DNA from 3 places in the Chitinophaga sancti genome. Region 2 is predicted to be linked to each of the others. Evidence: riboswitches for the same ligand, from Rfam matches in the RefSeq annotation. Region 2 holds a riboswitch; each other region holds the start of a gene.
The links. Region 2 has a riboswitch for cobalamin ahead of SIO70_RS22110 ((2Fe-2S) ferredoxin domain-containing protein). Riboswitches for the same ligand answer to the same signal wherever they lie in the genome.
Positions count from the first base shown of each region.

Region 1 (7,896 bases), 1.5 Mb from region 2:
TTTACATTATAACTGATTGGAGCTATTTTAGCTTTAAAATATTATAACCAATGATGTGGGAAAAGGAAACTGAAAAACTGAGAAAGATCATACAGGATTGTGGCCTCAATGAAGCCACTAAGTGGGGTAAGCCCTGCTTTGATTACGAAGGTAAAAACATCGTGATCATACAGGGGTTTAAAGACTATTGCGCACTCCTCTTTTTCAAGGGGGCATTGCTCACCGATCCTGATGGTATCCTTGTAAAAACTGGCGAGAATACACAGGTAGGCCGGCAGGCACGATTTACGAATGTAAAAGAGATCACGCAGGTAGCAGCTATTCTAAAGGCTTGTATTTACGAAGCTATAGAAGTAGAGAAAGCAGGGTTGAAAGTGGATACAAAGAAGACGCCGGTTAATATTCCTGAAGAGTTGCAGCAACAATTTCATAAACAACCGAAATTAAAAAAAGCATTTGAGGCACTCACTCCCGGCAGACAAAAAGCATATGTGTTTTTCTTTTCAGGGGCTAAACAATCTAAAACGCGGGAAGCAAGGATAGAGAAATATATTCCGCAGATTCTGGCGGGGAAAGGGATGAATGATTAAATTGAATACGGCATCTTTCGAAAGAAAAACTCCCCATATCCTGACTTCGAAAACCATCCATGATTAAATTATACACATAAAAGTTTGGAAAGTATCCGCATTTCACATCCTGAATAATTATGGGAATACCAGTAAAATAAGGCATTTTCCGGTCTTCTGTTTTAACATTTTAACCTACCCCCTTTTCTATAAATTAGTCCCCTTAACTGGCAATGACAATGAAATCTCTATCAGCATGGTCCAGGCGGGAGTTCCTAACCGCCATATCCGGCACAGGGGCAGCAATGATGCTAAACCCCTTATCATCATGGGCTATCAGTGACATAGACCCACGTGTAGCAGCTATCGTAGCAGCTACTTACGGAATTGATACACATAATCACGTAGACGTTCCTTTGACCAAAGAAGATATTCCTGGGCCCGATGTTGACCTGGCAGGAGAGATGAAACGCTCTGGTTTATCAGCCATTTGCATGACCTTTGCGGTTGACTACAAGAAATTAGATCCCAACGGAGAAGCCTATGATCGTTTCCTGAATGGCCTGACAGCAATGGATGCTGAACTGGCTAAAAACAAGATGAAACGGGCCCTGAACATGGAAGATCTGCGCAAAGCAAAGAAGAAAAAACAGCCAATTGTGATTCAGTCTGTTGAAGGCGCACACTGGTTGGAAGGAAAGGTGGAAAGAGTGGAAATAGGTTATAAACGCGGGTTACGTCATCTTACTTTATTACACGACAGCGATGCATCAGTGCCTTTGGGGGATGTGTATACGAATGAACCTGCATTTGGAGGACTAACTACGTTTGGTGCAGATGTGATCAGGGAATGTAACAGGCTAGGTATACTGGTGGACCTCGCACATTGCGATGGGAATACGGTGGCAATGGCATTGAAGGTGGCTGCACAACCGGTGTTTATTTCTCATACAGGGTTGAATACACAGCTGGGGAATAATCCCGGGATGGCGAAGATGATGTACAAAAGGCTCATCAGCAGGGAGAATGCGAAAGTAGTGGCAGATGCAGGTGGAGTGATTGGCGTGTGGACGCATCTGGCGGATACCCCGTTGGAGTATGCACAGAATATCAGGGCATTGGTGGATATTGTAGGTGTAGATCATGTGTGTATTGGTACGGATACGAAGATGACGCCTCCGTATCACAAGCCGGGTGCCCAATCTGGATTTGGCGGAGGACCGGGTGGTGAGCATAAAGGTGGTCCGGAAGGTGAGCAAAACAAACCTAAAGAAAATGGCCCTCAAAAACCCCGCGTCGGCGAACGCACCAATCTTGCATGGGCTGATCAAAATGTAGGCTTCTACTACGCAGTAGTGGATGCACTGCTAAAAACAGGTTTTAATGAAGAAGAAATAGGCAAAATAGGCGGAGGTAATTTCTGCCGTGTATTTGACGCTGCCACAAAAAAATAATAGTATTACCCCTGAAAAATGGGGTAATATTTCCTTCTCAAATGAGTTTTTTTTCAAACGAACTTTACTAAAAAACAATAATCCCTTTAAACGGTTATTCTTCCCAAACAATAGACTCCATTAAAAACACCTTCCCATTTTAAATCAAATCCCTATCTTCGCCCACGTTTTTAAGTTCTTTTCTTTCCCCCACCTAAAAAAGGTTCTGTTTAACAGCAGATTAATAGGGAATCGTGTGAAAATCACGAACTGTCCCGCAACTGTAAGTAACAATCACAGTTGCTGCCACCAATGTCCACTGATCGATATGATCGGGAAGGACGGCAGCAATGTTACAAGTCAGGAGACCTGCCTTTTTTACGCTGGCAATGCTTTCGTGGACTGAAGCAACGTCAAGGTTTGGAGTTTTAAATCCGGAGTGTATTCACTTACGGACCATCGTGTGCTTATACCACACCTCCATTCCTTCCCCACAAAAGCATGGTAAAGTCAAGGAGAATTATTATTTCTTCATCAACTCTATCAATGCAAACATCTACATTCACCTTCGCCGGTATTCTGCTGTCATGTACACTGTCCGCCGCCACCATGCAGGCACAATCTGTTGCTGACACTACTGTCAAACAATTAGCTGAAGTCACCATCAATCATGCCCAACGTTCCAGCATCAACAAGATCAATGTCCCTATCCGGGATCTCCCATTGACTACGACTGCTGTATCTTCCAGAACCATCGAACAAAGAGGCACTGACGACCTGGGCGAAGCTATGAAAAACGTGACCGGGGTACGTGCAAACAACACCTACGGCGGTTTTCAGCACTTCACCATCCGTGGTTTCAACAACTTTGTATTGCTGGTAGACGGTGTCAGAGATGAACGTCACAACATCAGCACCAGTGCGCCCAGCACCAATCTCGCGAATATTGAAAGGATTGAAGTGCTGAAAGGTCCCGCCTCTGTACTTTTCGGTCACTCTGCATTAGGCGGCATTATCAACATGGTGCGCAAACGCCCTACTACGGAGCAAAAAGCGGACTTCTCCGCCTCCTATGGTAGCTTTAATACCCGCAGAATGCGCGTAGGTGCCGGTGGTGCGCTGAGCAAAAACCTCTTCTACCGCGTTGATGCAGGATTATCTGCTACTGATGGTTATCGCAATGCCGCTGTGAATACCAACAATGCATACCTCGCATTGGAATACACACCTACTGCACGCGATAACTTCTACTTCACCGTTGGTGCCAACAAGGATCATTACGCTACTGACGCCGGTATCCCTATGCTGACAGGTAGCAAACCTGCTCCCGGTATAAATGTAAATACCCGTTACAACGACCCGGCCGATTTTCTGAAGAACACCACTACCAGCTATCAACTGCGTTATACTCACCAGTTCAGCGATGCTTTGGTGCTCTCTGATCAGCTCTCCTATTCCAATGATAATATCGATTATTTATCTACTGAAGAACTGACCTTCAATGAGTCACTCGACTCACTGACACGTACTTCTCCACTGTATTTCAATCACCTGACCAGGCCATTGCAAAATCAGCTGGAACTGACTTACAACGTGCATACCGGTCACATTGAACATAAAATCCTCGTAGGCTACTCTTACAGTAATTTAGATCGCAAAACGTATAGTGCCAACATATATGGAGATGGTCTGTACGCCACTGTTGCTGTACAGGATCCTATCTTAAATCAGGGGTATATCAGTTACACGCCTTACCAGTACAAGGCTTCAGAAGAAACCGTTCATGGGCTGTATGTACAGGAGTGGATAAAACTTTCCGACAAACTGAAAGGTCTTGTTGGCCTACGTTACGATATCTTCCGGGGTACTTATTTCACCAACAAGGTCGATAAAAACAGGAATGTAACGGAGAGAGGTGCGGAGACAAAGATCCCTACCGCGGCACTCACCTACCGTGCAGGCCTGGTGTATCAGCCATTGAAAGAATGGTCTGTCTATGGCTCCTACTCTACTTACTTCAAGCCAAGCAGAAGGATTGCCAACAATGGCGAGACCTTCGAACCGGAAGATGGTTACCAGGGGGAAGTAGGTACCCGTTATGACATTACCCATAACTGGTCTGTGAATGGTTCCCTTTACTATATGAGAAAGAACAATCAGGTAGAAAGCATTGCCGGCGGTGGTTACAAACGTGTTGGTGCGGCGGAGTCAAAAGGATACGAAATTGAATTGCAAGGTAGTCCGCTGGCAGGACTGGACGTGAATGCCGGTTATACCTTCACCCTTGCCAAATACCTCCCTTATGCTGACAAGTCGCTGACCAATAGCGTAGCTGGCAATATCGTAGCACTGGCACCTAAACATATGGCGAACCTGTGGGCGAACTATCAGCTGAAACGCTGGGGCGTTGGTGCTGGTGCCAACTATATGAGCGATACCTATACCAACAGTGCCAACACCTATGTATTACATGCTTACACCACCATCGATGCCGCACTGGGTTACCAGTTTGGCAAGGTAGGAGTGCGCCTGAATGTAAATAATCTGGCGAATGAGAAATACTTTGCAAACGCCATTTATTCCAACCAGTTTTACCCGGGTGCAACCCGCAATTATTTGCTGACACTGAAGTATGCTTTATAAGATGAAGTTCAAAGCAGTATTGCTCATACACCGGTACCTGGGGTTCGCACTGAGTATGATGTTTGTCGTTTGGTTTTTATCCGGGATGATGATGATGTATGTCACATATCCGACGATGAAATATGAACAGCGCTTACAACGGTTGCCCCAGCTTAAATTGGAGCAATGTCATATTATTCCGCCTCAGATCAAAGATGCAAAGCGTGTAAGACTGGGCATGCTGCTGGACAGACCTGTTTACAGGATTGACCAGCAGGTGATCTTTGCAGATAATGGAGATACGCTGCCGGGAGTAGATACGGCATTAGCCAGCCAGATCGCCACTGCTTTTGCGCATAGCCAACCTGCGTCTGTGGAGGTCTTACATGAAATAGATCAATGGATGGCAGCGCATCGTTCGCAGGGATATCTGCCGGATGTGTATAAATTTAAAATGGATGATGCTGCCGGCAATTATGTGTATGTATCTATGCATACGGCCGAAGTGGTGCAGATGGTAAATGCCAGACAAAGGCTATTGGCATGGCTGGGACCTATTCCTCACTGGATCTATCCGACTATACTGATCAGGAACAGACCTGTATGGAGTCAGGTGGTGATATGGGTATCATTGATGGGTACCATGATGTGTCTGGCCGGCATTATCATGGGTTTTGTGAGGTATAAAAGGAAGCGGGGTATGCAATTCAGTCCTTATAAAAAAGTATGGTTTAAGTACCATCATTATACAGGATTTATCTTTGGGTTGTTTGTATTTACATGGGTATTGAGTGGGTTGTTTTCAATGAGTCCGCTGCCTTTGGGAAAGAGTACAAAACCAAAGATCTCCATTCAGGATAATTTTGTTGCTTTACCTCGCAATTTTTCGGATGTAAAAGAAATCCAGTTTTTAGAAGTGGAAGGAAAACCTTATTACCTTGGCTGGAAAGATGGCCAGCATACACAGCTGGTGGCAGGTGACAAAGCGGGTAGCGAACCATTTGAACGATTCGATACCAGTATCTTTCATATAAAAGGGAAGAAAGAAATACTGGCTACTTACGATGACTATTACTATTCACGTAAATACGAAAAGCGACTTCCTGTTTTAAGGGTAAAAGATGGTGACACCTGGTCTTATATAAACCTCAGCACCGGCCAGCTGGTGCTGCAAGAGGATAATGGCGCAAGGGTGGAGCGGTGGTTGTATCATGGTTTACACAGTCTTGATTTTAGTTTTTTGGTTTATAAAAGGCCATTGTGGGATGTAGTCGTGTGGATTTTAATGCTGGGTGGTACAATGGTCAGTGTGACAGGAGCAGTATTGACATGGAAATGGTTAAAAAGGAAAGCAGGGGTCAGATGATCCCTGCCTTTTTAATATGTCTGACTGACTATTTCATTAATATTTCCAATTGACCAGTTCATGGTATGTCTAACTGGCCACTTCATTACATGTCTACCTGACTCCTTCATTTGTATGCACAATTGACCTCTCCATTATATGTCTAGCTGACCCCTTCATTTGTATGCTTAATTGACCTCTCCATGTATATGTCTAGCTGGCCCCTTCATTTGTCCACTTCGGGGATTTGCATCTTTTCAGTGGATAATCATGCTGATACCTTTGATTCACAATCAAAACAACTCATCATGAAAAATATATTCCTTGCCCTGCTCTTCTTCGCCACCTCCTTACAGGCACAATCTATCAAACAGATCCATGCCGGTGTATTGGATGTAGGTTATGCAGAAAGCGGCCCTGCCAATGGGAAACCGGTTATCTTATTACACGGCTGGCCTTACGATATCCATAGTTTTGACAGCGTCACCTCTATTTTGACAAATAAAGGATATAGGGTCATTGTGCCTTATTTAAGGGGATATGGCACTACTTCCTTCCTTTCTGATAAAATGCCCAGAAATGGGCAGCAAGCGGCCATTGCAAGCGATATTATCGCCTTCATGGATGCCCTGAAAATTAAAAGCGCCATTATCGGAGGTTTTGACTGGGGTGCCAGAACTGCGGATATCATTGCTGCTATATGGCCTGACCGCTGTACCGCCCTCGTATCTGTCAGCGGTTACCTCATAGGCAGTCAGCAAGCCAACCTCGCCCCTTTAAAGCCCAAAGCAGAACTGGCCTGGTGGTATCAATTCTACTTTGCCACCGAAAGGGGTCAGCAAGGTTACGCTTCCAATACAAATGAATTTAATCAACTCATCTGGCAGCTGGCTTCCCCTCAATGGCATTTTGACTCAGCCACCTATGCCCAATCTGCTGCTGCTTTTAATAATCCGGACCATGTAGCCATCGTGATCCATAACTACCGCTGGCGCCTGGGCCTTGCCAAAGGTGAAAAACAATACGATGCTATAGAAGCCAAACTGGCCACCGCCCCTGCCATTACAGTACCTACGGTGACCCTGGAAGGCGATGCCAATGGTGCCCCACACCCCGATCCGGCCCAATATGCGGCGAAATTTAAAGGGCCATATGCTCACCATACCATTACCAGCGGCATTGGTCACAACTTCCCCCAGGAAGCACCTGTAGCATTTGCAAATGCCATCATCGAAGCAAATAATTTATCTTTAAAGGAATAATTCAAAGGGCTATATGCATACTATAAAATCAGCAGCGGCATCGGTCACAACCTCCCCCAGGAAGCATCTATGGCCATCATCGAAGCAAATAATTTATCTTTAAAAACGAATGAAAGAAAATAAACTTAAAATATCACAGGCGACTATCTGGATCAGTTCGATCTTTCTGGGTCTGTTATCGTCCGTACCACAAATAGCACAGCAACATTTCAATACAATGGAAGCTATCGTAAATGCAGCCATTACTGGAATTTTTGCTGTGCTTATGTGGTATTTTAATATTTACATCCTGCGCAGAATGCCACAGCAAAAAAGCATCTCTTACACCAAACTCCTGAGCAGTCTCGCCTTTGGTATGGTAATCATGTTCGCCCTTGCCTGGATCCAGCAACTGATCCTCTCTCATATCAACTTCGGGCCTGTGATGCTGATGGTGGAAGTAAGAGGTATCCTCATCAACCTCGTATTCTACATGTTCCTGCACCTCATGCAACAGAACTACGAGAACCAGCATGTAAACATGGAACTGGAACGCATCAAAAATGACAACCTCGGCGCACAGTATGAATTACTGAAGCAACAGGTGAACCCACACTTCCTTTTCAACAGTCTGAACACCCTGAAGGCAATGGTCGAAACCGGCGACGAAGAAGCCATTGATTTCA
Region 1 covers NZ_CP139247.1:3,927,369-3,935,264, reverse strand. The annotation lists gene SIO70_RS16230 (alpha/beta hydrolase-fold protein) at 1-12, shown strand, start outside; gene SIO70_RS16225 (YdeI/OmpD-associated family protein) at 51-590, shown strand; gene SIO70_RS16220 (dipeptidase) at 809-2,023, shown strand; cobalamin riboswitch at 2,207-2,394, shown strand; gene SIO70_RS16215 (TonB-dependent receptor) at 2,549-4,645, shown strand; gene SIO70_RS16210 (PepSY domain-containing protein) at 4,647-5,990, shown strand; gene SIO70_RS16205 (alpha/beta hydrolase) at 6,278-7,231, shown strand; gene SIO70_RS16200 (sensor histidine kinase) at 7,341-7,896, shown strand, end outside.
Region 1: it holds a riboswitch for cobalamin, as region 2 does, so the genes downstream of both, SIO70_RS16215 (TonB-dependent receptor) here and SIO70_RS22110 ((2Fe-2S) ferredoxin domain-containing protein) in region 2, are expected to answer to the same signal.

Region 2 (7,896 bases):
CTTCATACTGGCTTTGCAGGGTATTCATCTCATAAGGAATATCGTTCTTGGCATGCGCGCCGGCAAAGAGAATTGCAGGAATCGCCAGAATTTCACGCACTCCCGCCAGATACATGCGTTCTACCGCCGCTGCATACACGGGATGTGAAAATTCCAGAAAGCCATAATCGACTATATAGTCCGGGTACTTCTCTTTGAGCAACGCGACCAGCTCTTTAAATCCCCGTACTCCTTCCGGGTCCCTGCTGCCATGTCCGCATATTAATATCCCTTTCATAATAATGCCAGTGGATTAGGGTGTTTGAATGTATAACCCAGGCGGCGCTTGATCTTATCAGAATTGATAATCTTAAAACACAACGGCTTGCCTTCGGCAAAGGTAGGAACTTCCAGTCCTGCTTTTTCAGCTGCCAGTGTGTAATAAACTTTGCGGGTCGGGTGTTCATCGGCGGCAGCATGGAAAATGTCTTCCCAGACCTCCTGTTCAATGAGCGCACTGATCAGTCCCAGGCAATCATCCTGGTGAATCACATTGATAGGGGCATCCCCGTTTTCCACGTCCTTTTTGCCAGCCAGGAAGCGCGCCGGCATACGGTCGTACCCGATCAAGCCTCCTAGTCTAAGTATGGTAGTAGTAAATTTCGCTTGTGAAAGGAGCAGGTTCTCTGCATGCAACAGGGCTTGTCCGCTACCTTTGGTAGGGGGTACGCTATCTTTTTCCGTTATTTCCCTGTTCAGGTCAGGGTATACGGAGGTGGAGCTGATAAACAGCACGTGCCTGACGGGGCTTGGCTCAATTGCCTGAATCAGTAAGGCAATCTGGGCAGGGTGATAAGTGGTAATATCCGGCCTGCGACCGGGGGGAAAATTGATGATCAGGATATCGCTATCCAGGAATCCCGGCAGGTCATTACAATCAATGGCCTGGTCGGTGATGGTGACCTTGTAGGGGAGTACCCCTTTTTCAGACAGCGTTTCCAGCTTTTCTTCACTGGTCACAGACCCCTTAACCTGGTATCCCTGCTGAACAAAAAGTTCGGCTAATGGTAAGCCGAGCCAGCCACAGCCCAGGATGCTGATGGATCTGTTCTTTGTATATTCATTCTGTTCCATTGCCTGATTTACTGAATTTGTGCCTCAAATATAAATCAGCATACAATGAAATGATGATACTTATGAAAATTATTCCCACAATATTGTTCTGCGTGTCGCTCAATTCCAGGGAAGTATTCCATGTACTGAGTATTTTGTAGATGGGAATAGCGAAACACATGATTGTGATCAGTACATTCAATTTGAACCGGTGGTTCTGGATCTTCTTCTGGTCAAAGGTCTTGAGTAGTTTGCTGAGCAGCATGGAATCGCAGGTGCCCGTAAGGATTAATCCTATAGAAAATACAACGCCACCGAGGATCGCGTAGATCCATTGGTTTGATACTGCTACAGCATAGCCAAAGGCTGCAATCTGCGAAGAGGTATCGAAGATGAATCCGAAGATGATGCCTGTGAGTATTACAGTAAAAGGATTCAGGCTTTTGTTGAATGCATCCGGGATTAATTTCTGTCGGATACCGGTCATTTGTACCTGACCTCTCTTCAAATAGATCAGGTTCGAAATACCCATAAATAACAACATCAGCGAGGCAGTCCATTCTACTACGATATCCAGCAGTGGCGGGATATTGAAATTGTTCTTCAGTATACAAAGGAACAATGCGATGGCGGTGACCATAATACCATGTCCAAATGTAAAGAGGGTACCTACCCATTTGCTCCACATACTTTTGTTCATGTGGAGTCGGTAAGTATAACCATCGATCACAGTAATGTGGTCCGGGTCCAGTCCATGGCGAAGGCCAAGAACGGCCAATACGATAAATCCTGAAATATTGGTTCCCATGATTTTAAAAATATACGCTCAAACTTCCTTTATGAAAAGGGCGTGCCTGGTGTGATGTGATTCAACATTTTCGTAGATGGCGATGCAGTGGTTTATTCTGCTTTCGCGGTGCTAAACTTTACAGGCTGTAATTCCATGGCATCTGCTTCCGGAAAGCAGAGTTGGGGTTTCAGTAAAGTATTTTGTAAGAGGTGCTGAGTTACAATATCACGCGCAACCTCTGGGTTTACGCTACCATACCAGGCTCCTTCGGGGTGAATGAATACAATAGGTCCGCTGGTACATTGCCCCATACATTTGGTGCGTATGGTATGAATTTCGTCATCCATGCCATGTTTGGTGAGGTGTGCCCTCAAAGCTAAAGTGTTTTCGTCTGCACCGCCTTTAGCACAGGTTCCACCATTGCAAATAAAAACCATCTTCTGAACCCTGGTCAGATCTTTAATAGCCATACCTTTAAAACATTTAATGCAGTTAATTACCCGTTAACGATTAAACAAGCAGACAGGAGAAAAGGCGGCAGGAGCAAACACTGCGTAAGTTGTTTGCCATCCCTGTACTTTTTTCCCGAAAGCATTGGATAAGTAGTTATAGTTTTTGGCAGGTCTTCTGACTTGTTCCACTTTTAACGCCTTCCCGTTCCGGTTGGAACAGTGGCTTTGCAGATGTTAAAAGCGATTGATGGAACTTACAGCAGCGGGAACTGTTCCGGATTTACACCGGATTCCCTTTTAATTTTATCAGCCTGGGAGGCAGATAAAAACCATAAACCGGGGTAAAAGTAGTAAATAAAATTAACTTTGCGGAAGTTAAGAACAATAAACCCACCCTATGAAGTATGACTATATGAATAGTGGAGGGATGAGTGAGGTAACGGATGCGTTAGATTTGTTGGGGGATAACAAATTGGTCTTTGGTACAGGTTTCAGTGTGCCCATTTATTATTTTGAATACAATGCATGCAATAATACTATCAGTACCACCACCACGAAAGTTACTGCGTGATTTATAAACATCACTTTTCGTAACTCTTCATGTTGAATTTCCCGCTGGTACTCACCGATATAAGGCTTCTCTACCACCACACCATGATACACATTCGGGCCGCCGAACCTGCAATTCATAATCCCTGCCAGCGCCGACTCCGGGTAACCTGAATTTGGACTGGCGTGCTGATGGCCGAATTTAAATATATACTGCCATCCCCGTTTACTGAAGGAGACCAGCACCATCAAAAACGCCGTCACCCTCGCGGGGATATAGTTTGCCACATCATCCAGTCTGGCGGCAAACCGCCCAAAATATAAATAGCGCTCGCTTTTATATCCAATCATAGAATCCAGGGTATTGATCATCTTATACAGCATCATAGCCGGTACACCACCTACTGCATAAAAGAGCAGGGGGGCAATTACCCCATCACTTAGGTTCTCTGACAAGGTCTCCAATACCGCAATCCGGACCTGGTTCTCCTGCAGCTTTAAAGTATCCCTCCCTACGATCCAGGAAAGACGTTTTCTGCCCGCTTCCAGCCCCTGATGGTATAAAGCATCATAAACAGCTGCGCCCTCCTGTAAAAGGCTCTTATTGGCCAAACCGTAAAAAACAAAAATACTGTTGAAAATATACCTTGCCCAAAGCGGAAGAATTTCCTGCATGTAATAGAAGAAAGCATACACCCCGAGGCACAATACCACGGTTAATATAGCTCCTTTCAGAAAACGTTTGTATCCATTATTGAGTTTCTTTTCACCGAATGTGATCAGGTTCCCAAATAACCGCACCGGATGGGGCAACCACCGTGGGTCGCCCAGCAGCAAATCTAACACATACCCCACCACCAAAGGAATCCATATTATTTTTCCATCCATGCATTGATGCCTTTAATCAATAAAGCATTTTTCTCTGGCGTCTGTGTCGCCACCCTGAAATGTTTCGGACTTAGACTTTTGAAATTGCTGGCATCCCTGATGAGTAAACTATGTTCCTCTACCAGATATGCCTTTAAATCAGCAGCAGTACCATTTATTAACTCACATAAAAAGAAGTTCGTCCGGGTAGGCATCACATTCACATGAATACTCAATGCTGCCATTAAGTTAGCCGTATCCTGCAATAAATCTACTGCATTAAATGTCAGCTGTTCTTTATTCGCCACGATATACAAGCCCGCTTCAATGGCCAGTGCATTCACAGACCATGGCATTTTGGAGAATGTAATTTTAGCAATCGTATCCCTGCTACTTAATAAATACCCTAGCCTCAAACCTGGTATTGCATAAGTTTTGGTGAGTGATTTGATGATAATTAAATTCGGTAAGTCATGCAGTGAGGTAACCAGGGATTTTCTTTCATGGGTAAAGTCTACATATGCTTCATCGATCACAAACGTCACTGTAGTATTGCTTAGCAACAATGCCTGTAGAAATTCAACTGATAACAACGCCCCGGTAGGATTATTAGGATTACCTAAGAATACCAGCGCTGTCGTAAAGATAGTATCCTGTTGCAGAGAAGACCATTCAAGATGCGATACTGAAATATCATTCACCCTGCAGGCATCTTCATACTCTGCAAATGCAGGAATGACAACCGTAGCCGACTGGCCTCTCCATGCATGGGCTACCAGGTAAAAAGCTTCTGTTGCGCCATTGGTGGCTAAGACCTGTGATGGCGTAATCTCATGCCATTGGGCCAATGCCTCCTGCAAACTTTGTGCGTTTGCCTGCGGATAATTTTTTAATCTGAAAAGCTGCGTGCTCAGGTGTTGTACCAAACCAATGGAAAGTCCTTTGTAATAAACGTTAGAACTAAAGTCAGCAAGAATTTCCCGGGAATACAGATACCTGTCATCTCCATGACCTAATATCATTGTTCACTTTTTAATTGACTGTAAATGTAGGCAATATCGACATGTTCGCGCAGATGTTGTGCCAGTTTATCGTACTGCTCGTGTTTATAATTGTTGTAATCGAAAGGGGCGGAAGCTTCCAGGCTGAAGGGAGAAAGCAGGTCGTCCACGACTACAGGGTTATCCAAAATGCCATGTACATACGTGCCCCAGCAGCGGTCGTTCAATAAATACCCATCACCGTGGCCATGGAGCATTGTATTCAATGGGGTGCTGCTGGCGGTAATCCCCATATGAATCTCATATCCTTCACAGGTAGCAGCACTATTTTTATATTGAAAGGTACATTGCTGCGTGGTCTTTACTTCTGTAAGTACTGTTGTAACCGGCAGCAACCCCAGCCCGGGCATAAAGGAAACAGTGCCTTCCACACCCGCAGGATCTTCCACACTCTGCCCCATCATCTGGTAACCACCACAGATACCAATCACTGTCCTGCCGCCTTTGAATGCCTGTGTGATGGCGGTCGCCACACCATTATTTTTAATGTCTACCAGGTCTGCTATGGTATTTTTACTACCGGGTAGTATCACAATGTCTGCCTGTGCAATTTCAGCCGGGTTATTGCTATAATAGAGGTGTACGCGCTCATCTTTTTCCAGTACGGTAAAGTCTGTGAAGTTGGACAAACGGTTTAGTAAAACTACTACTACATTAACTTTGCCACTACCTGCCTGTTGTTGCTTATGGGCCAGTGCCACAGAGTCTTCTTCCTCTACATAGATATCTTTGCGAAAAGGGATGATGCCAACTACAGGTACACCGCACAGCTCTTCCAGCAAGGTTTTGCCGGTTTCAAAGAGACGGGCGTCGCCACGGAATTTATTGACGATGATGCCTTTCAGCAATGCTTTTTCTTCAGGTGGTAAAAGGGCGATCGTGCCATATACACTCCCAAAGATGCCGCCTTTGTCAATGTCTGCTACGAGGTAAACATCGGCCTTTGCGTGCAGTGCCATCCGCATGTTTGTAATATCCCTGTGTTTCAGGTTTAGTTCACTGATACTACCTGCACCTTCCATTACGACAGGGTTGTACTGTGCCTGCAACCTGTCAAAGGCAGCTTTGGCAGCATTCAACAATTCCTGTTTGTTATTTCCCATGAAGTAATCATAGGCCGACTGGCTCCCAACAGGTTTACCCATCAATACGACCTGAGAGGTCTTGTCATTCGTAGGTTTCAGCAATACAGGATTCATATCGGCACTACAGGGCAACCCACAGGCTTCCGCCTGCACTGCCTGAGCACGGCCTATTTCAAGTCCGTCGGGAGTAACAAAGCTGTTGAGCGACATGTTCTGTGCCTTAAACGGAGCTGGTTGGTAACCATCCTGTTTGAAGATGCGGCAGAAACCGGTATTAATAAAACTTTTCCCGACGTCTGAAGCGGTACCTACAAACATGATGGGTTTTAATTGCTGCATAGCGTTGGGCGAATAGATAATTTTGCAAATGTACTATCTTTGACCAAATGAAGAAGCCTCAGTTTTTAATCGCAGCACCATCCAGCCATTCAGGCAAGACCACCCTCACTTTGGGGTTGTTGCGGGCATTGCATAACAGGGGCTTGCAGGTACAGCCTTTTAAATGTGGCCCTGATTATATTGATACAACCCATCATACCCGGGCCGCCCGCAGGCAGAGCATCAATCTCGATACGTTTATGATGAGTGAGGCACATGTGCAGGAGCTATATAGTCACTACAGCAGTGATGCAGATGTGGTGGTCACAGAAGGAGTGATGGGGTTGTATGACGGAGCCGTGAAATGGGAGGGGAGCAGTGCGGCAATCGCATTGTTGCTGGATATACCTGTGATACTGGTGGTGAATGCCAAGGCAATGGCGTATTCAGTGGCGCCGTTGTTGTATGGGTTGAAGAATTTTAATACTGATGTAAAGATTGCCGGGGTTATTTTCAATTTTGTCAACACAGAGAGTCATTATCAGTTCCTGAAGGATGCGTGCCATGATGTAGGTATTATGCCATTGGGGTATATTCCTGTGAACGAAGAGATAAAGATCCCTTCCAGGCACCTGGGGTTGGCATTGTCAGGGGAAAATGATTATGAGGCGATTGTAGAGCTGGCAGCTGCTCATATAAGTAGGTCCGTGGATATTGATGGGTTATTGGCATTGACGGACACACACAAACCATCATCCAATATTAATCATTCCTTTCCTGAAAAAAAATACAGGATCGCTATTGCCAAAGATGAAGCCTTTAATTTTATCTATGAAGAAAATATTCGCCAGCTAACGCAACAGGGAGACGTTGTGTTTTTTAGCCCATTGCATGATAGCTCCTTACCTGAAGCAGATTTACTATACCTCGCCGGCGGATATCCTGAATTATACCTGTCCGTCTTAGAGAAGAATGAAGCTATGCGTATGGCAATCCGCGACTATTCCAGACAAGGCGGACGTGTGATGGCAGAATGCGGGGGGATGATGTACCTTGGCAACGTTATTACTGACCAGGAAGGCAACCGCCACCACATGTGTGGTGTACTTGACCTTGAGACCAGCATGGTTGATAGTCGCTTATCACTGGGTTATCGCAAAGTACAAATTTCAGATGCAGTTTTGAAAGGGCACGAATTCCATTACTCTCACGCCACCTCCAATCTTACCACCATCGGCGAAGTACAGAACGCCCGTGGTAAAGCCGTACCGACACCTATTTACAGGCAACAAAATGTGATCGCCTCCTACATTCATTTTTACTGGGGCGAAGACGTCGCAATACTATTATCATTATGGAACAAGTAAAGCTTTTTATGATCCTTGCAGGATGTAAGCCTGCAGGCAGACACACAGAACAACATGATGTATTCTTTACTATCGCTCCTTCACTGAAAGAGGTCATACCTGCGCTGGAAGCCTTCTGGCCTGAAGCAAAAGGGAATCTTCACCTTGATGCTTTCCGGGAAGTGACGCTTGTAGATGATATGCACGTAAAAGTGATACCCCGTGCAGAAAAGGAAGCTGGTGGTACACAACTGTACTTTATCAACCTTGGAGGATACAAAGAGAATGAAATGGAGGAATTCCATTACAAATTGCTTTCTACAGGTAAGGAAAAGA
Region 2 covers NZ_CP139247.1:5,447,485-5,455,380, reverse strand. The annotation lists gene SIO70_RS22125 (sirohydrochlorin chelatase) at 1-277, opposite strand, end outside; gene SIO70_RS22120 (SDR family oxidoreductase) at 274-1,113, opposite strand; gene SIO70_RS22115 (NAD+ synthetase) at 1,100-1,900, opposite strand; gene SIO70_RS22110 ((2Fe-2S) ferredoxin domain-containing protein) at 1,993-2,352, opposite strand; cobalamin riboswitch at 2,482-2,683, opposite strand; gene cbiB (adenosylcobinamide-phosphate synthase CbiB) at 2,842-3,771, opposite strand; gene SIO70_RS22100 (aminotransferase class I/II-fold pyridoxal phosphate-dependent enzyme) at 3,756-4,772, opposite strand; gene SIO70_RS22095 (cobyric acid synthase) at 4,769-6,235, opposite strand; gene SIO70_RS22090 (cobyrinate a,c-diamide synthase) at 6,283-7,581, shown strand; gene SIO70_RS22085 (DUF1543 domain-containing protein) at 7,569-7,896, shown strand, end outside.

Region 3 (7,896 bases), 260 kb from region 2:
AAACCAATAACGTAGGTTGTCATTAAATTTAAATGCCCCATACGGTCCCGGCACCCTGGTCTTATATCCTCCCACATTTGCATCCTTACTACTAAAATATAATGTAAACGCAGGCCCGATAAAGATCCTTGCGTTTTTACCTATTTCCTTATTCCACGACGTCTGCAACCGTGCCATCGTACCCATCGTCTCCCAACTCCCCAGGTACAAATTCTGCTCCGTTATCTCTACACTATAATCTTTATAAGACTTTCCAATACCATACCCAAAACTATACGCCTTCGACCCCTCCATAAAACTCGCTCCTCCTATAATCAGGCTGTACAGATTTTTATTCCCTGACTTAAACGCCAGGTTGAACGGCAACAGCTCTGTATTATACACCAACAGCTGATGATAACCCCTGCGCACAATACTAATCACACCAATACTATACCCGTCAGACGAATCTGCATAATTTACCACACCCACCTGCACGCCTTTCAATACCCGCGTAACGTTGATGAACCCTGCTACCTGCACCCCCTCAGTAGTATCAGCCGCATTTACAACACCAGCCGCCTGTACCCCCTTTAGCATTTCTGCTATATTGAACACGCCAGCTGCCTGCACTCCCTGAATGGTCGCTGTGTTCATATTTCCAACCCCCGCCATCATCACACCATAACTATTCTTTCTATAAATATTTACGATGCCTGAAGCGCCTAATCCCCGGGTTTCGCCATTCGCTCCATTATAAGTAGTTGCGAGCTGTACCCCGACAAATCCCTTTGCTGTAATATTACTGATCCCCGCTGCCTGCAATCCCTTTACCGAATCAATGACCTGATTATGCAAACCTGCTATCTGTACACCTTCCATTTTACCTCCCACCAGGTTAAAAAGGGAGGCAAACTGGGCAAATCTCACATCTTTCTGGTCTATATTAAAAGCTCCGGATATTTCGACCCCATTTAACCCGGCCGTATACCCCCCAATAAAATTCAACGATATTTTATTGACCACCTGGGAACTCAATTTACCATGTGTACCCAACCCGGGTAATAAAGAGGTCTGATAAGGCTGATCTGCAAAGAACTTACTTAAGTTCAAAGCCTGCATACGCTGTTTGGAACTTAAAAACACTTTTCCAAACCACGTATCACTCACCCTCGAATACTGGTTCACATCCACTATACCCAACGTGATGGGGGCCGCAGGCTTGATACTCGCACTGATCTCCTGATCATACCCGCCCGCCAGTATCATAATAGTATCTCTATATAATTCCTTACTCACCGTCAGCATCACAGGCATTGGCCGTTCTTTCTCCCTGAGCCGCAACCGGTAATACCCCTGATCGTTTGTCATGGTCGAGATCAACTGCACCCCTTCATACACACTCGCATTATTCAGTGGCGCCCCATTACTGCCATCCGTAATATGTCCGCTCACATAGAACCACTTCTCCTTACCCGGCTGCAGCATCAACTGGTTGCCCACATCCTTATATACAACACTGCCCTGGAACAACTGGTCCAGTACCTGCTTCACAGTCCTGTTATTGGCGCGTACCGACACAAGACTATCAGCATGCACCATTTCCCGTACATAAGAAAAATGAAAATTACCCTGAATTTCTATGGCATCAAGTACAGAAGATATCGGCTGGCGGGTCATGGTGACTGATACAGTCTTACTCAGGTTCCCCTGGGCATAGCTACCTATAACGCCGCAAAGCAGGACCACAAACAGAAAAAGTTGTCTCAGCAAAACGGTTTATTTAAAAATTTGCGGCAAGATAGGCGAAAAAACGTTTCAATTTGGTTATTCCACACCCATAGTGTAGGTTTGTGCCGCATTTGGTGCCTGTCACTAGATAGGCTTAAAAGGGAATCCGGTGCAAAACCGGAGCTATCCCCGTAGCTGTAACCTGGGTATTATTTCCGGTTCTACTCTTTGCCACTGTCCACCATGGATGGGAAGGCCGCCGGAAAATCAGGGAGCCAGAAGACCTGCCACGATGCAATAGATCCATTCAGCGCTTTCGGGTGAAAAGCTTCGGGATATACAATGATATTACGCTTATCATGCTGAATGATCTATTCCGTCGGGAACCTTTCAACTATTACAATTATTAAAACAGCATGCAAAGAAAATTACACACGCTCCTGTTAGCATTCGCCGTATTCTTCATAGTCTCTTGTAAAAAGGATGACAATACTTCAGTTATCTCCAAAGGCACTTATGACAATGGTTATTTCATTGTAAATGAAGGTTACTTCGGCTCCAAAGGAGGAGACCTGAGCTTCCGCAGCTATAATACGGATACCCTTTCGCAGGACAATTACCTGAAAGTGAACCCATCCAGCCCGCTGGCAACTACCTCCACCACCCTGGAATATGGTACCATCTATAATGGAAAACTTTACCTGGTAACCAACTATGGCGGTCCACTGGTAGCAGCTGATGAGTATTCCCTGAAAGAAAGCGCCAGGAATGCAAGTCTGCCGGCCAGCGGTCATGCATTCATCGGTATTGACAATAGCAATGGTCTGCTCAGTACTGACGATGGTATCTATCCGGTTACCTTATCTTCCCTGAGCCTGGGTACCAAAATCACGGGTGTAAGTGGCAGCGTTAGCGATATGCTCAAATCAGGCAGCTATGTATTTGCATTAACTGCTAACGACGGTATCGTAGCATTGAATACCAGCGACTACTCTATAGCAAAAAATTTAGGAACTGCCATAGCTGGTTTTGCACAGGGTAAAGATGGCTACATATATGCTGCACAAACAAATGCCCTGCTCAAAATCGATCCGTCTACACTGAAGGTCGATACAATCACCACCTCCTTTAATGTTCGCTATAACGAATGGGTATTCACCAGCAGCTCTATCGTCGCTTCTACCCAGGAAAATGCAGTCTATGTACTGAGCGATGACCAGAAGGTATACCGCTATGTATCCGGCAACAACAGCTCACTGAGCAGCGCTTATATCACCCTGCCAACTGACCACTACTTTTATGGTAAAGGTATTGGTTACGACGCTGCGAAAAATACCCTGGTACTGACCACTACAGGAGGATTCTATGGTGACCCTGACAATACGCTTTATACTTACAGCGCCGCAGACGCCACTTTAAAATCTGCAATTTCCTACACGGACAATTTATATCCAGCCATGGTCGTGTTCCATTAATATGAAGGCAACCAGTTTTATAATAAGCTTCATTTTGCTGTGCCTGCATTTACAGGCACAGCAAAATGATACGACTCATACCTTACAGACAATTACGATCTTCTCTGCCAAACCCGGTGCGATTACGCCCGTTCAATCCCTCAGTGGCAAGGCACTTGAAAAAATGAATAGCCTCTCCGTGGCAGATGCTGCCCGGTTCTTCTCTGGTGTTCAGATCAAGGATTACGGTGGCGTAGGCGGCCTCAAAACGCTCAATGTACACAGCATGGGTACCAACCAGCTGGGTGTATTTTATGACGGCATTCAACTAAGCAATGCTCAAAACGGCACAGTAGACCTGGGCCGGTTTTCCCTTGACAATATTGAACAAATAGAGCTCTACAACGCCCAGAAAAGCGTCATCTTCCAACCTGCAAAAGGATTTGCTTCAGCAGCCGCGATGTATTTACAATCCAAAAAACCTGTCTTTCAGGGTGCGGAAACCCTGCATGGTAAAGCAGGCTTTAAAACCGGAAGTTTTGGATTGATCAATCCCTCCCTGAGAATAGAAAAGAAACTGTCAAATAACATAGCAGCTGTTGTCAGCTCAGAATGGACCCATGCAGACGGACAATACAAATTCCGTTATCGCTATAATGATTATGACACCACTGCCGTACGAAAGAATGGAGACATCGATGCCTGGCGCTTAGAAGCAGGGGTATATGGCAATGGCAAAGACAGCAGCAACTGGCACGTACAGGGGTATTATTATAACTCCGCCCGTGGCCTGCCAGGCCCAATCGTGAAAGGACATTTCGAAAACGGACAGCGTCAGTGGGATCGAAATGCATTTATACAGGGAGGCTATAACCAAAAATATGGCAGGTACAGCATGCAGTTGAACGGCAAGTATATGCTGGATTATGTACGCTATCTCGATACTACGATTGTAACTACGACAGGGCCGCTTATGAACCGGTTCCGCCAGCATGAATATTATTTGTCTTCGGCCAATCAATACCGTATCAAAGACTGGTGGGATGTTGCGCTCTCTGCCGACTTCCAGGTGAACCAGATGACCGCTGTGAATCTTGATCGCTTCGCTATTCCTACCAGGGTCACCACGTTGGTAGCTGGTGCTACTCAATTACATGTTAACAGGATCGATCTGCAGGGAAGTGTATTGGCGAGTATCATCAATGAAAGTACAAAGCTCTACACCAGCGGTGGCAATAGAAGAGCATATACGCCCACTGTCATTGCCTCCTGGCAACCGTTGGCAGATCCATCTTTGAGGATCAGGGCATTTTATAAGCACATCTTCCGAATGCCTACCTTCAATGATCTCTATTATACCACCACGGGCAATCCCACCCTGAAACCTGAATATAGCAGGCAATATGATATAGGTGCCAGTTATACAAAAACCTCCACCGGCTGGTGGCAATACTTTGCTATTCAGACAGATGCTTATTACAGCAGGGTGACGGATAAGATCGTAGCTGTGCCGGGTAAACTCTTCCGCTGGCAAATGCAGAATATCGGATTAGTGAATATTTATGGCGTAGATGCAGGTGTGCAGACCTCGCCTCGCTTATTCAGCGCAATCGGAACGAACTTCTCGCTCAAGTATACTTATCAGAAAGCAACGGACAATAATGATCAACAGATCGTTTACGTACCATTACACAGCGGGTCTTTTACCACCAACATGTCCTGGAAGGCATGGGACATGAATTATAGTTTTGTGTATGTAGGCGCACGTTATTATGGTAGCGTCAATATTCCGGAGTATTATATAGAACCCTGGTATACACATGACCTGTCTTTGTCATGGCATACCAGGCAGCTGAAACTAACAGGAGAAATCAATAATGTATTCAACCAGTACTACGATGTAATTTATAACTATCCCATGCCGGGACGTTATTATCGTATGACTGCCAGTGTAAATTTTTAACTGATATGAGAAAGTGGATCTTCGTCTTACTGGTACTAAGTGCATGTAGAAAGAGTGGTACTGACAGCAGTTCCAGCGAGGCTACGCATGTTACGGATGATACAAACCAAAGTTCCTTCTATTTATTAAATGAAGGAAACATGGGATTGAACCAGACCTCCCTCGATTATTTTAATGGCGCCAAAGGCGATTACAACCTGAATATATATGGAGAAATCAATCCCTCCATAGTAAAGGAACTGGGAGATGTAGGCAATGATATGAAAGTATATGGCAACAAGCTATATGCGGTAATAAATGGGTCGGATAGGGTAGAAGTGATGGATAAACATACCGCAAAACACCTGGGTGAAATCAGCGTACGGAGCTGCCGGTATATTTCCTTTTATAACGGTAAGGCGTATGTGAGTTCTTATGCGGCCGCAAGCGGCAGTACAGATGGATCGGGGTTTGTAGCAGAAGCAGATACCTCCACTTTCGAAGTATTGCGCACAGTGACCGTAGGCCGCCAGCCGGAAGAAATGGCGGTAACAGGCAGTAAATTGTATGTGGCCAACTCCGGTGGTTATACTTCTTCTGATTATGACCACACCTTATCAGTCATTGATCTGAACTCATTTACCGTAACCAAAACCATTGATGTTGCTATCAACCTGCAGCATATAAAAGCAGATGGATACGGCAACCTGTATGTGAACTCCCGGGGAAATTATAGTGATATTCCATCAAAACTGTTTATAGTCAGCACAACGACCGATGCGGTGACCGATTCACTTTCCCTGGGTGTAAGCAACCTCGCCATTCAGGGCGATTCAGCCTATATCATCAGCGTACAATGGAGTAATAATACAGGCGCAAATACCATTAGTTATGCCATAGTGAATGTAAAAACGAAATCAATTGTAAGCAATGGCTTCATTCAGAACCAGGCAATTACAACACCTTATGGCATAGCAGTAGATCCGGTGACAAGAGATATTCTTATTACAGATGTAAAGGATTATTTACTACCTGGTACATTGTATTGTTTTGATAAGACGGGTGCTAAAAAATGGAGTGTTACCACCGGTAATATTCCTTCAGTGATCACCTTTATTCAATAATCTATGAAGAAGTGGATATTTATCTTATTAGCTTTTACAGCCTGTAAAAAAGAAAACACAGGTACAAACACAACCAGTAAATACATCAGCACAGTATTTGAATACCAACCCGCCCCCGGCCAGTTTGTAAATACAAGTATCGGGGATAGCGCAGCTGCGCAAAAGCTGGTAGGTAGTACAGAAAATGTGCTTACCCTGGGTGCATTTGGAGGCTATGTCGTATTCGGCTTTGACCATGGCGTGTCAAAATTCGGCATCTATAGTAATACCATCGAAAGCCTGTCAGAACCAGGTATCGTAATGGTAAGTCAGGATGTAAATGGAAATAGATTACCGGACGATGCCTGGTATACAATAGCAGGTGATCAGTATACCAATGCCGTAAAGCACTACAAAATCACTTACTATAATCCTGGGGGCTATGCAGATGTAAAGTGGAAAGATAACCAGGGAGACTCAGGCACCGTGGCAATCAATGTATATCATACACAGGTATACTACCCGTCTTTTATTGCCGCACGCGATTCCGCGTCTTTTACAGGCATGAAACTACCAGCTACCCTGAAGGATAGTGCCGGGCTTTATATCAATACCGGGTTAGCGGATGGCTATGCGGATAACTGGACCAGTGACTATGGCACCAGTGGGTATAATAGCTTTGATATAGCAGATGCAGTGGATGATAATGGGAATAAGGTCACCCTGTCTTCGATCCGTTTCGTGAAGGTATATACAGGTCAGAATAGCAAGGGCAATGCAACAATAGGAGAGATCTCTACCGAAATAAGAGGAGCGATTGACCTGAAAATGTAACAAAATCTGTAATTTAAGTAACCAGCCTTTCCGTTGGTGTAATTTCTTTATAGGAGATAAGACTATTTTGTACTTTATCAATATGAAAAACGTCATCTTCTTTACCCTGTTATGCTGCGTTATAGGACACGTTTCCTATTCCCAAACCCGGTCAGACAGCATTCTCCCCGTTCGCGGTTTCTGCATCGGGGCGCCCTCACCAGCTGGCCTGAACGAATTCATTAAATTCATTGACCAGGAACTGGCACCCCGCAAGGTAAATACCCTGGTCCTCCGCATCGACTACAATTACCAATACGAAAGCCATCCGGAACTCAGCCCCGGAAATGCATTGACCAAAGCCGACATCAAAAAGGTAGTAGCTGTATGCAAGAAAAATCACATTCGTTTAATTCCACAGTTCAACCTGTTAGGCCATCAATCCTGGGCAGGAGAGGTCAATGCCCTCCTCGTAAAATACCCACAGTTTGACGAAACACCCTGGGTAAAAATGCCTGAAAAATATGTATGGCCGAACCCTGACGGTCTGTATTGTAAAAGCTATTGTCCACTGGCGCCAGGTCTGCACAAGGTCGTTTTCGATATCATAGATGAACTCTGTGAGGTATTCGAAACTACCGCCTTTCATGCAGGCATGGACGAGGTATTCTATATAGGAGAGGAGAAATGCCCCCGTTGTGGCGGCAGGGATAAGGCCGAACTCTTTGCCGGCGAAGTATCTACCCTGCGCAATCACCTGGCAGAAAAGGGCCGCCAGCTATGGATATGGGGCGATCGCCTGCTGGATGGCAAAACCACCGGTCTGGGTATATGGGAGGCCAGTATGAACACTACCTACCGCGCCATAGACCTG
Region 3 covers NZ_CP139247.1:5,186,013-5,193,908, reverse strand. The annotation lists gene SIO70_RS21160 (hypothetical protein) at 1-1,752, opposite strand, end outside; cobalamin riboswitch at 1,826-2,017, shown strand; gene SIO70_RS21155 (DUF5074 domain-containing protein) at 2,127-3,185, shown strand; gene SIO70_RS21150 (TonB-dependent receptor) at 3,187-5,127, shown strand; gene SIO70_RS21145 (DUF5074 domain-containing protein) at 5,133-6,230, shown strand; gene SIO70_RS21140 (hypothetical protein) at 6,234-7,043, shown strand; gene SIO70_RS21135 (family 20 glycosylhydrolase) at 7,126-7,896, shown strand, end outside.
Region 3: it holds a riboswitch for cobalamin, as region 2 does, so the genes downstream of both, SIO70_RS21155 (DUF5074 domain-containing protein) here and SIO70_RS22110 ((2Fe-2S) ferredoxin domain-containing protein) in region 2, are expected to answer to the same signal.